Regions from separate parts of the Haliea sp. genome, predicted to be linked through region 1. Evidence: predicted binding sites of a transcription regulator. Region 1 holds the regulator's gene; each other region holds the start of a gene.
What was found. Region 1 encodes sigma-54, which starts transcription at its own class of promoters, with help from an activator protein. Its sites were predicted from a motif close to TGGCACANNNNTTGCNNT; they were not measured.
Positions count from the first base shown of each region.

Region 1 (3,274 bases):
CAAAGAGCCTTTTTTTACTGCTGCCGGGGGCACGGCAGACCGTGCGCCCCGGCGTCAGCAGTTCAGAAAGAACGTGCATGAAAGTTCCTAACGGGCTCGCGCCTTTTCTTTGTGTTTGATGAGCTGGCGGTCGAGCTTGTCCGCCAGTGCGTCAATCGCTGCATACATGTCCTCTGACTCCGCTGCGGCAAAGATATCCGCGCCTGAAATGTGCACGTTGGCCTCGGCCTTCTGCACCATTTTTTCCACAATCAGGGTGACTTCGGTATTGGTTATCTGGTCAAAATGTCGCTGCAGGCGCTCGAACTTACTCTCCACATATTCACGCAGCGCATGAGTAACCTCTACGTGGTGTCCGCTGACGTTCAATTGCATACCTGACTCCTTCTTCTCATGAAAGCCGGGCTGGTCGCCCGGAACCGGTGTGCCGCTTTCTGCCAGCGGCAACCTGACAAAGTACTGCCGGGCAGTACACTGATAGTCTAGACCAATCTCTTGCGCTCATTGGAGGGCGGGATCATCAGCATCTCGCGATATTTGGCCACGGTACGGCGGGCCACCTGCAAACCCTGCTCCTCCAATACGGCCGCAATCTTGCTGTCGCTGAGCGGTTTGCGCGGGTTTTCCGCTGCCACCAGCTTGCGAATCAGCGCCTTGATGGCGGTGGAAGAGGCCTCGCCACCCTCAGTCGTGCCCACATGGCTGGAAAAGAAATATTTCAGTTCGAAGATACCCCTCGGCGTGTGCATGTACTTGCGTGTCGTGGCGCGGGATATGGTCGATTCGTGCATCTCGATGGCTTCCGCAATGTCATGCAGCACCAACGGCTTCATGGCTTCTTCGCCATACTCAAGGAAATTGCGCTGGTGTTCCACGATCTTGCTCGCCACTTTCATCAGCGTTTCGTTGCGGCTGTGCAGGCTCTTCAGGAACCAGCGCGCTTCCTGGAGGTTGTCCTTCAGGAAGGTGTTGTCGGCGCTGCTGTCGGCGCGACGTATCAGGCTGGCGTAGCTGTCATTGATGCGCAGCTTGGGGGCGATGTCAGGGTTGAGCTCGACCACCCAGCGGCCGTTGCGCTTGCTCACGAAGACATCGGGAACCACGTACTCCGTGGTGTCTTCGCCGACGCTTTGCCCCGGGTTTGGGTCGAGGGTGCGGATCAGGTCTAGCACTTCTTTCAGCTGTGCTTCGCTGAGGCGCATACGGCGCATGATCTGCTTGTAGTCTCCGCTGCCCAGTTGTGCCATGTGCCGGCTGATCATCAGCCGCGCCTGTTCCACGCAGGGTGTCCCCGGGGGAAGCTGTTGCAGTTGCACAAGCAGGCATTCCTGCAGGTCGCGTGTACAGACCCCGGCCGGTTCAAACTGCTGCAGGCAGTGCAGCACTGCCACGACCTCGTCGAGGTCGATGTCCAGATCCGGCGTCAGGGACTCGTGGATATCCTCGACGCTGCTCTGCAGGCGACCGTTGGCGTCGGTCGCATCGATAATGGCCATGGCGATGATGCGATCGGTGTCTGACAGGCGAGTCAGGTTCAGTTGCCAGAGCAGCTGGTCCTGCAGACTGTCGCGGGCATTGTTGCGCGCGTCAAAATCGCCGTCAAACGCGTCCTCCCCCTGACTCGCGGGAGCCGACGAGGAGGGCAGCAGGTCATCCCACTGGGTGTCGACAGGGAGTTCATCGGGGAGGGTGTCGGTTTGCCATTCGTCAGCGCTAGCGGCGACGTCGCGCTCGGCCTGTTCCGGAGTGGCTTCTCCGGTGGACTGGCTGTTCTCGGTCGCCAGCGCGCGGGCTTCAGCCTCGGCGTCGTAGTCGTCCTCGGCAAGTTCCAGCAGTGGGTTACTGTCCAGCGCCTGCTGGATCTCCTGCTGCAAATCCAGGGTGCTCAGCTGCAGCAGCTTGATGGCCTGTTGCAGCTGCGGCGTCATTGTCAGCTGTTGGCCAAGCTTGAGTTGAAGCGACTGTTTCATCAACGTACTGGATTCATCCCGGGTACCGCCGCGGGTTGGCTGTGATGCCAGTGTAGCGCTGGCGCAGGTAGCCGCGCAACAGAATGGCGCGAAATTTGCTTGCGGGATTGTGGAGGCCCGGGGCAGGGGTGAGGCCCTGCGTCAAAGCCTGAAGTGCTCGCCCAGATAGACCTTGCGCACGCGGGGGTTTTCCAGCACTTCCTGGGCATTTCCCTCGGCGATGATATGCCCCTCGCCGACGATGTAGGCACGCTCGCAGATGTCGAGGGTTTCGCGGACGTTGTGGTCTGTGATCAACACGCCTATGCCGCGCTTGCGCAGATGAATGATGATGTCCTTGATATCGGAAACCGAGATCGGGTCCACGCCGGCGAAGGGTTCGTCAAGCAGGATGAAGTCGGGCTCGGTCGCCAGTGCGCGGGCGATTTCCACGCGGCGCCGCTCGCCTCCGGACAGTGCCTGGCCGAGGCTGGTGCGCAGGTGAGTCAGGTGGAACTCCTCCAGCAGCCGGTCGCAGTGTGCCAGTCGCTCGGCCTTGCCCAGGTCGGGCCGCGTTTCGAGAATCGCGAGCAGGTTGTCCTGCACGCTCAGCTTGCGGAAAATGGAGGCCTCCTGGGGCAGGTAGCCAAGCCCGCGGCGCGCCCGGTCGTGCATCGCCAGTGACGTGATATCTTCGCCATTCAGTTCGATGCGCCCGGCGTCTGCCGTGATAATGCCAACCACCATGTAGAAGCAGGTGGTTTTACCTGCCCCGTTGGGGCCCAGCAGACCGACCACCTGCCCACTGGAAATCTCCAGCGAGACGTCGATGACCACCTTGCGACCCCGGTAGGCCTTGGCCAGGTTACTCGCCCTGAGTTGCGCCACGCTGCGCCTCTTGTTCGTCGCCTTCCAGCACCTCGGCGGGGATGACGACCTCGACCCGGCCGCCGTCCTCGCGCCGACCGGCGTCGGCCCTGACCCGCTGCTCCGCCATGAAATAATCGATGGTATTGCCGGTAACAATCGAGCCGTCCTGCTCAATCCGCGCTTCGCGGCTGAGTTTCACCCGCTCCTGGGATTTGAAATACTCGATGCTGAGCGCTGCCGCGTGAATAACCGCCTTGTCGGCCGCCGGCTGCTGCTGCATACGCGCCGGGCTGCCTTCCGCCACGATGCGGTCAGCGGCCTCCCGGCCATGGAAGATGGTGAGCTTGTTGGCCTGGATCTGCAGGCTGCCCTGTTGCAGACGCACGTTTCCCGTGTATTCGGTAAAGCCCTCGCGCTCATCGCGCAGGGCCTGATCAGCACTGATTCGAATTGGC
Region 1 covers NZ_JAWKZJ010000005.1:109,497-112,770, reverse strand. Annotated here, with positions in the region: gene ptsN (PTS IIA-like nitrogen regulatory protein PtsN) at 1-79, opposite strand, end outside; gene hpf (ribosome hibernation-promoting factor, HPF/YfiA family) at 88-375, opposite strand; gene R3E49_RS10790 (RNA polymerase factor sigma-54) at 483-1,970, opposite strand; gene lptB (LPS export ABC transporter ATP-binding protein) at 2,112-2,837, opposite strand; gene lptA (lipopolysaccharide transport periplasmic protein LptA) at 2,815-3,274, opposite strand, start outside.

Region 2 (3,274 bases), on a different contig from region 1:
CGCGGGTGCAGGCTTCAATGCGTTCGGCATCACCGGCACGCAGTGCCTGCTGTTCAGCGTCGAGGTGGGCGAGTACAGTTTCCAGGGCGGTGATTTCGGCGCGCAGGGCCAGCGCCAGTTGTTCACCGGGCGTCACGTTCAGGACAGATCCTGTTCGGCCTGCAGCAGGTTGCTCACAATCCGCTCCAGGTCGACCCGGTAGCTGCCATCGCTGATCGCAGCGCGCAGCTGCTCCACGCGCTCCATATTGGCATCGGGCACGCTGGCCAACTGTGTTTCCAGTTGCAGCATGTCTTCCGCCATGCGCGTGATGGTGACCGCATCTGCCTCCACCACCGGCTTGCCGGCACTGGCCTGGCTACTGCGACCGGCCTGGTCCACCGTGCTGGTGCGTGCATCCCCGCCGGTACGCGACGGTTTGATGTTGGCATTGTTGTCGATTGGGTCCATGTCGGTTCACGCAGTCAGTGAATGGCTGGCACGTAAGGGTGCCTCAAGCAGGTTAGCGGCAGCCGGACGGAAAAGTTTAGCACAAGCATCGCCGCGCCGTGTTCATGGTATGCGCACACTGCCGTCGGGGTTGACGATGCCCTCGACCCGGCGCCCGGAGGCAAGGTTGGTGACCAGCAGGCGGTCACCCGCCGCGGCGTTGGCCATGGCGCGTCCCTGCATGGTGACCTGCAGGCCCTCGCCCCCGGCGATCAGGGTGACGGTCTGGCCGCGGGAGATCAGCTGCGGTGGGCGCAGCTGGCTATGCCGCAACGGCGATCCCGCGCTGGCCGGCCGGATAAGCTCCATGCCGATGGCCTGCTGCGGGTCCATGATCACCGCATCGGTGGCACTGGTAATGGTGCGTTCCACCAGGGTGAGGTCACGTTCGCTGATGATGCTGCCGCGGGGCAGGTTTTCAGCCAGCACGGGGAGAGTGGCGCGGGTGCTGACGTCCAGGCGCACATACAGCGTCCAGGCACTGGGCTGTGCGCAGCGCACGCCGATACTCACCGGTCCCAGCACGCTTGCGTTGGCGTTGCTGAATGTCTCCAGCGGTTCGCCACAGGCCTGCAGGCGCAGGCGGGAGTCCAGGGGGCGTGCGCTCACCTCAAGGTCGGTGTAGCCCTGCGCCTGTGCCGCCGCGGTCGCCTCAGCGCTGGCGGCCGCCACCACGTCCTCCAGTGGATGGAGTATCTCAGCCAGCGTGCCCGCGGCGAAGAAGGCCGGCAGAAAGATGGCGATGAGCAGCAGGCGCAACCGGGTGCGCCGGAAAATTGACATGAAGCCTCCCAAACAGGTCATCAACGGGTGGTAAAGCAGGAACCATGCCAGTCGCGGACAACCCTGCCGCTGTGTGGTGGGGCGGCAATTCTTGCCGCCGGAGCGGCAAGCGGGCTTCCAATCGGCCCCTGAACTCCGCTCAGAAATTTCTTAACCCATTGTAATAAAAGACTATTTTATGGTTGGCACGGTTCCTGATTAGGTTTCCTGTGCGTGCTGCGAGTAGGCAGCAAGAAGGAGTGACCGACATGAGTTTTACTGACCGGGTTTTTGGAACGAGTGGCCAGGCGATGGCGCTGCGCGCCCAGCGCCTGGAGCTGATAGCGGCAAACCTGGCGAACCAGGACACCCCCGGCTACAAGGCCCGTGACATCGACTTTGCCGCCGCCATGCAGGCGGCGACCGCTGGCGGGCTGCGTCGCACGCACGCCCGTCACCTGAATGCCAACGGCGGTATGGGGGCGGCGAATGAACAGTCCCTGCTGTACCGCGTGCCCAGCCAGCCGGCCCTGGATGGCAACACGGTAGAGGCCCAGCGCGAGCATGCTGAGTTCATGGACAACGCCATCCGCTACCAGGCCAGCCTGACAATTCTGGACAGCCGCATCAAGTCCACGCAGCGCGCGATACGGGGTGAATGAGCATGAGCCTGTTCAACATCATGGCGGTATCGGCGTCGGCCCTGGAAGCACAGAGCGTGCGGCTCAACACCATTTCCAGCAACCTGGCGAATTCACAGGTGGTCAGCAGCACGCCGGAAGGGGCCTATCAAGCGCGCTATCCCGTGTTTGAAACCCTGCTGCAGGACGGCCTCGGCGACGCCGAGGGCGCCGCCGGGGTGCGCGTTGCGGAAATCGTCGAGTCGACGCTGCCCCCGCGGCAGGAGTTTGCGCCATCCCACCCGCTGGCCAACGCGGAGGGCTACATCTACCGCTCCAATATCAATCCGGTGGATGAAATGGCCAACATGATATCGGCTTCGCGCTCCTACCAGAGCAGCATTGAGGCCATGAACACCGCCAAACAGCTTATCCAGCGCACCATCACGCTGGGCCGATAATTCCAGAGGACGACACCGATGACTACGCTCGCCGGCATCAATGAGCTGTTTCCACAACCGGAAGCGGCACCGCGACAGGCCAATTCCGTTGAGGATATGGGTTCTGAGGCGTTCCTGACGCTGATGGTCGCCCAGCTGAAAAACCAGGACCCCACCAAGCCGCTGGACAATATGGATTTCATGGGCCAGCTCGCGCAGTTTGGCACGGTGTCGGGTATTCAGGAGCTGAACACCGGCTTCGGCGGCCTGGCTTCGGCACTGACTGGCAGCCAGGCCCTGCAGGCGGCGAACCTGGTGGGCCGCGATGTGGTGACCGAGGGCAATGTTGGCCTGTTGCGCCCCGTCGAAGGCGGTGCGGAGGGGGGCGACGACCCCGTACTGGCCCTGGATGCCACGGTGGCCTTCACCGGCAATGCCACCTCGGCAACCCTGTTTATCCAGGACATGAGTGGCCGGCTGGTCTACAGCGCGGCGCTGCCGCCCGGTGTGAGTTCTGATTTCCGCGTCCAGTGGGACGGTCGGGATGGTAGCGGTGCACAACTCGAGGCCGGCCAGTATCGCGTTTCAGTGGAAGCCCTGGTGGGTGGTGTATCCACCACGGTGCCGGTTTACGCCCACCAGCGCGTGGAGTCGGTGGCCATCGCTGCCGGCACCGGTGATGTGGCCCTCAACCTGGCCAATGGCCAGACCGTGGGCATGAATACGATCAAGAGTATTTTGTAACAGCGTCGGGCCCGCCGGGACCGCGCGACACCGTTTGTTGAGCCAGGAGAGAGACAATGGCCTTTGATACCGCAATTTCGGGCATTAACGCTGCGAGTGCAGACCTCAATGTCATCAGTAACAATATCGCCAACGCCTCCACGGTGGGCTACAAGACGTCGCGCGCAGAGTTCGCCGATGTCTTCGCCACCAGCCTGCTCGGTGCCGGCGGCAATGCCA
Region 2 covers NZ_JAWKZJ010000006.1:212,307-215,580, forward strand. Annotated here, with positions in the region: gene R3E49_RS12735 (flagella synthesis protein FlgN) at 1-136, opposite strand, end outside; gene flgM (flagellar biosynthesis anti-sigma factor FlgM) at 139-450, opposite strand; gene flgA (flagellar basal body P-ring formation chaperone FlgA) at 553-1,272, opposite strand; gene flgB (flagellar basal body rod protein FlgB) at 1,521-1,913, shown strand; gene flgC (flagellar basal body rod protein FlgC) at 1,916-2,332, shown strand; gene R3E49_RS12760 (flagellar hook assembly protein FlgD) at 2,351-3,055, shown strand; gene flgE (flagellar hook protein FlgE) at 3,112-3,274, shown strand, end outside.
Region 2: a site for sigma-54 is predicted at 1,456-1,473, ahead of flgB (flagellar basal body rod protein FlgB). Genes of this name have one in related genera too.

Region 3 (3,274 bases), on a different contig from region 1:
ACACGCCGCCTGCGGTCAGGAAGCCACGGTCCTCATCGAGTGACTTCAGCGCTTCGCTCAGGCTGGAGCACACGGTGGGGATGGCCTTGCCTTCTTCGGGTGGCAGGTCGTACAGGTCCTTGTCGGCGGCATCGCCGGGGTGGATCTTGTTCTGGATGCCGTCGAGGCCCGCCATCAGCAGTGCGGCAAAGGCCAGGTAGGGGTTGGCAGCCGGGTCGGGGAAGCGCACTTCCACGCGCTTGCCCTTGGGGCTCGCAACGTAGGGAATGCGGATCGACGCGGAGCGGTTACGGGCAGAGTAGGCCAGCATCACAGGCGCTTCAAAGCCGGGAACCAGACGCTTGTAGGAGTTGGTCGCCGGGTTGGTGAACGCGTTCAGCGCCTTGGCGTGCTTGATGACACCGCCGATGTAGTACAGCGCGGTTTCCGACAGCCCGGAGTACCCGTCGCCAGCAAACGTGTTCACGCCGTCCTTGGAGATGGACATGTGAACGTGCATGCCAGAGCCGTTGTCACCCACCAGTGGCTTGGGCATAAAGGTGGCGGTTTTGCCGTAGGCGTGCGCCACGTTGTGCACGCAGTACTTGAGGATCTGTACTTCGTCTGCTTTCTTCACCAGCGTGTTGAACTTGACGCCGATCTCACACTGCCCGGCAGTGCCCACTTCGTGGTGGTGTACCTCTACGCCCAGGCCCATCTGCTCCATGGCGGTGCACATGGCTGCGCGGATGTCGTGCAGCGAATCCACGGGGGGAACCGGGAAGTAGCCGCCTTTGACGCGCGGGCGGTGGCCGGTGTTGCCGTCTTCCTGGTGCAGGTTGGAAGACCAGGCGGCCTCGGAAGAGCTGATGGCGTAGCCCGCGCCAGAGATGTCCGCGTGCCACTTGATGTCATCGAACACGAAGAACTCGGGCTCAGGGCCGAAGAAGGCGGTGTCGCCAATACCGGTGGTCTGCAGGTATTCCTGGGCGCGACGTGCAACGGACCGCGGGTCGCGCTCGTAGCCTTGCATGGTGCTTGGCTCGACGATGTCACAACGCAGGATAACGGTGGTGTCATCGGTGAAGGGATCCAGCACCGCAGTGCTGTCGTCCGGCATCAGGATCATGTCTGACTCGTTGATGCCCTTCCAGCCGGCGATGGAGGAACCATCGAACATCTGGCCGTCTTCGAAGAAATCTTCGTCCACGGAGCTGGCGGGCAGGGTGACGTGCTGTTCCTTGCCTTTGGTGTCCGTGAAGCGCAGGTCGACCCATTTTGCTTCGCTATTCTTGATCAGGTTCAGAGTATGCTCTGACATTGGATGTCCTCCATGGGGTGTAAAGTCGTGCCACAGTCTTCGGCGCAGTGCGTGTTCCTGGTGCGGCGGTTGCTTGCGAGCGCTCCGTCAGCGGCCAGCGAATCTTGGCAGGATTCCTAACAGCAAAACCCATGCCAAGATTCCAGGGGGCCTAACTCCCTGTTTTGCAGCAGTTTATCACCGCCCGTGCAGTGGCGCCCCATCGCCGTGCTCTATTTTGATGCGTCAGTGCTTTATTTTGGTGCACGACGGGCGCGTGGCGACATTCTGCCGCCAACGCTGCCGGCGCCCGCCTGTAGCCGCTGCTGCCTGATCTGGCGCGAATACCGCATTATCACCGGAAACGGGCGCTCCGCTCACTGCGGTGCTGGGGTATAATCCGCCGCCTTTTTTGCTGCCGGGCCCCCGGACTGAGGAACTCCCTTGATTGAGAAGCTTCGCAACATCGCCATTATTGCCCACGTTGACCACGGCAAGACCACGCTCGTGGACTGCCTGCTGAATCAGTCGGGAACCCTTGACCGTCGCTCCGAAGGGGCAGAGCGTATCATGGACTCCAATGACCAGGAGCGGGAGCGCGGTATCACCATTCTGGCCAAGAATACGGCGATCCGCTGGAACGACTACCGGATCAACATCGTGGACACCCCCGGACACGCCGACTTCGGCGGTGAGGTGGAGCGCGTACTGTCCATGGTGGACTCTGTGCTCCTGTTGGTAGACGCGGTTGACGGCCCTATGCCGCAAACCCGTTTCGTGACCTCCAAGGCCTTCGAGCAGGGCCTGAACCCCATCGTGGTCATCAACAAGGTGGATCGTCCGGGCGCACGCCCCGACTGGGTGGTCGACCAGGTGTTTGACCTGTTTGATCGGCTCGGCGCCACCGACGAGCAGCTCGACTTCCCCATCGTCTATGCCTCCGCCATCCAGGGCATTGCCGGCCTTGATCACGAGGCCATGGCAGACGACATGCAGCCGCTGTTCCAGACCATCATCGACAAGGTGCCGACACCCGCGGTAGACCGCGATGGCCCGTTGCAGCTGCAGATCAGCGCGCTGGATTACAACAGCTACGTCGGTGTCATCGGTGTGGGCCGTGTGACCCGCGGTACCCTGAAGCCGAACACCCAGGTCACGGTGATTGATCGCCAGGGCAAAACCCGCAACGGACGCGTCCTGCAGGTGATGGGCTACATGGGGCTGGAGCGGGTTGAAGTCCCCTCTGTAGAGGCCGGGGACATTGTCTGCGTGACCGGTATCGAGGGGCTGAACATTTCCGACACGCTGTGTGACCCCGCCACCGTAGAGGCCCTGCCGCCCCTGACCGTTGACGAACCCACCGTCAGCATGACCTTCCAGGTCAATGACTCGCCCTTCGCCGGCCGTGAGGGCAAGTTCGTCACCACGCGCAATATCAAGGAGCGCCTTGAACGCGAGCTGATCCACAACGTGGCACTGCGGGTAGAGCCGGGTGATACGCCGGACAAGTTCAAGGTGTCCGGGCGTGGGGAGCTGCACCTGTCGGTACTCATCGAGAGCATGCGCCGCGAGGGTTTCGAGCTCGGTGTTTCGCGTCCCGAGGTGATTCAGAAAGAAATTGACGGCGTCATGCAGGAACCCTACGAGCAGCTGGTGATCGACTGTGAGGAGCAGCACCAGGGCGCGATCATGGAAGAGCTGGGCCTGCGTCGCGCATCGCTGGAGAACATGACGCTGGACGGCAAGGGCCGGGTGCGCCTGGAGTTCATCATACCCGCCCGCGGCCTTATCGGCTTCCGCGGCCTGTTCCTGACCCTGACCTCCGGCAGTGGTATTCTCACCCACGTGTTCGACCATTACGGTGCGGTGAAGAATCAGGAGATCGCCCGCCGCACCAACGGTGTGCTGGTGTCCATGGTCAAGGGTAAGACCCTCGCCTACTCGTTGTTCAACCTGCAGGACCGTGGTCGCCTGTTCGTGGGCCCCAACGTGGAG
Region 3 covers NZ_JAWKZJ010000001.1:679,840-683,113, forward strand. Annotated here, with positions in the region: gene glnA (glutamate--ammonia ligase) at 1-1,300, opposite strand, end outside; gene typA (translational GTPase TypA) at 1,724-3,274, shown strand, end outside.
Region 3: a site for sigma-54 is predicted at 1,420-1,437, ahead of glnA (glutamate--ammonia ligase). Genes of this name have one in related genera too.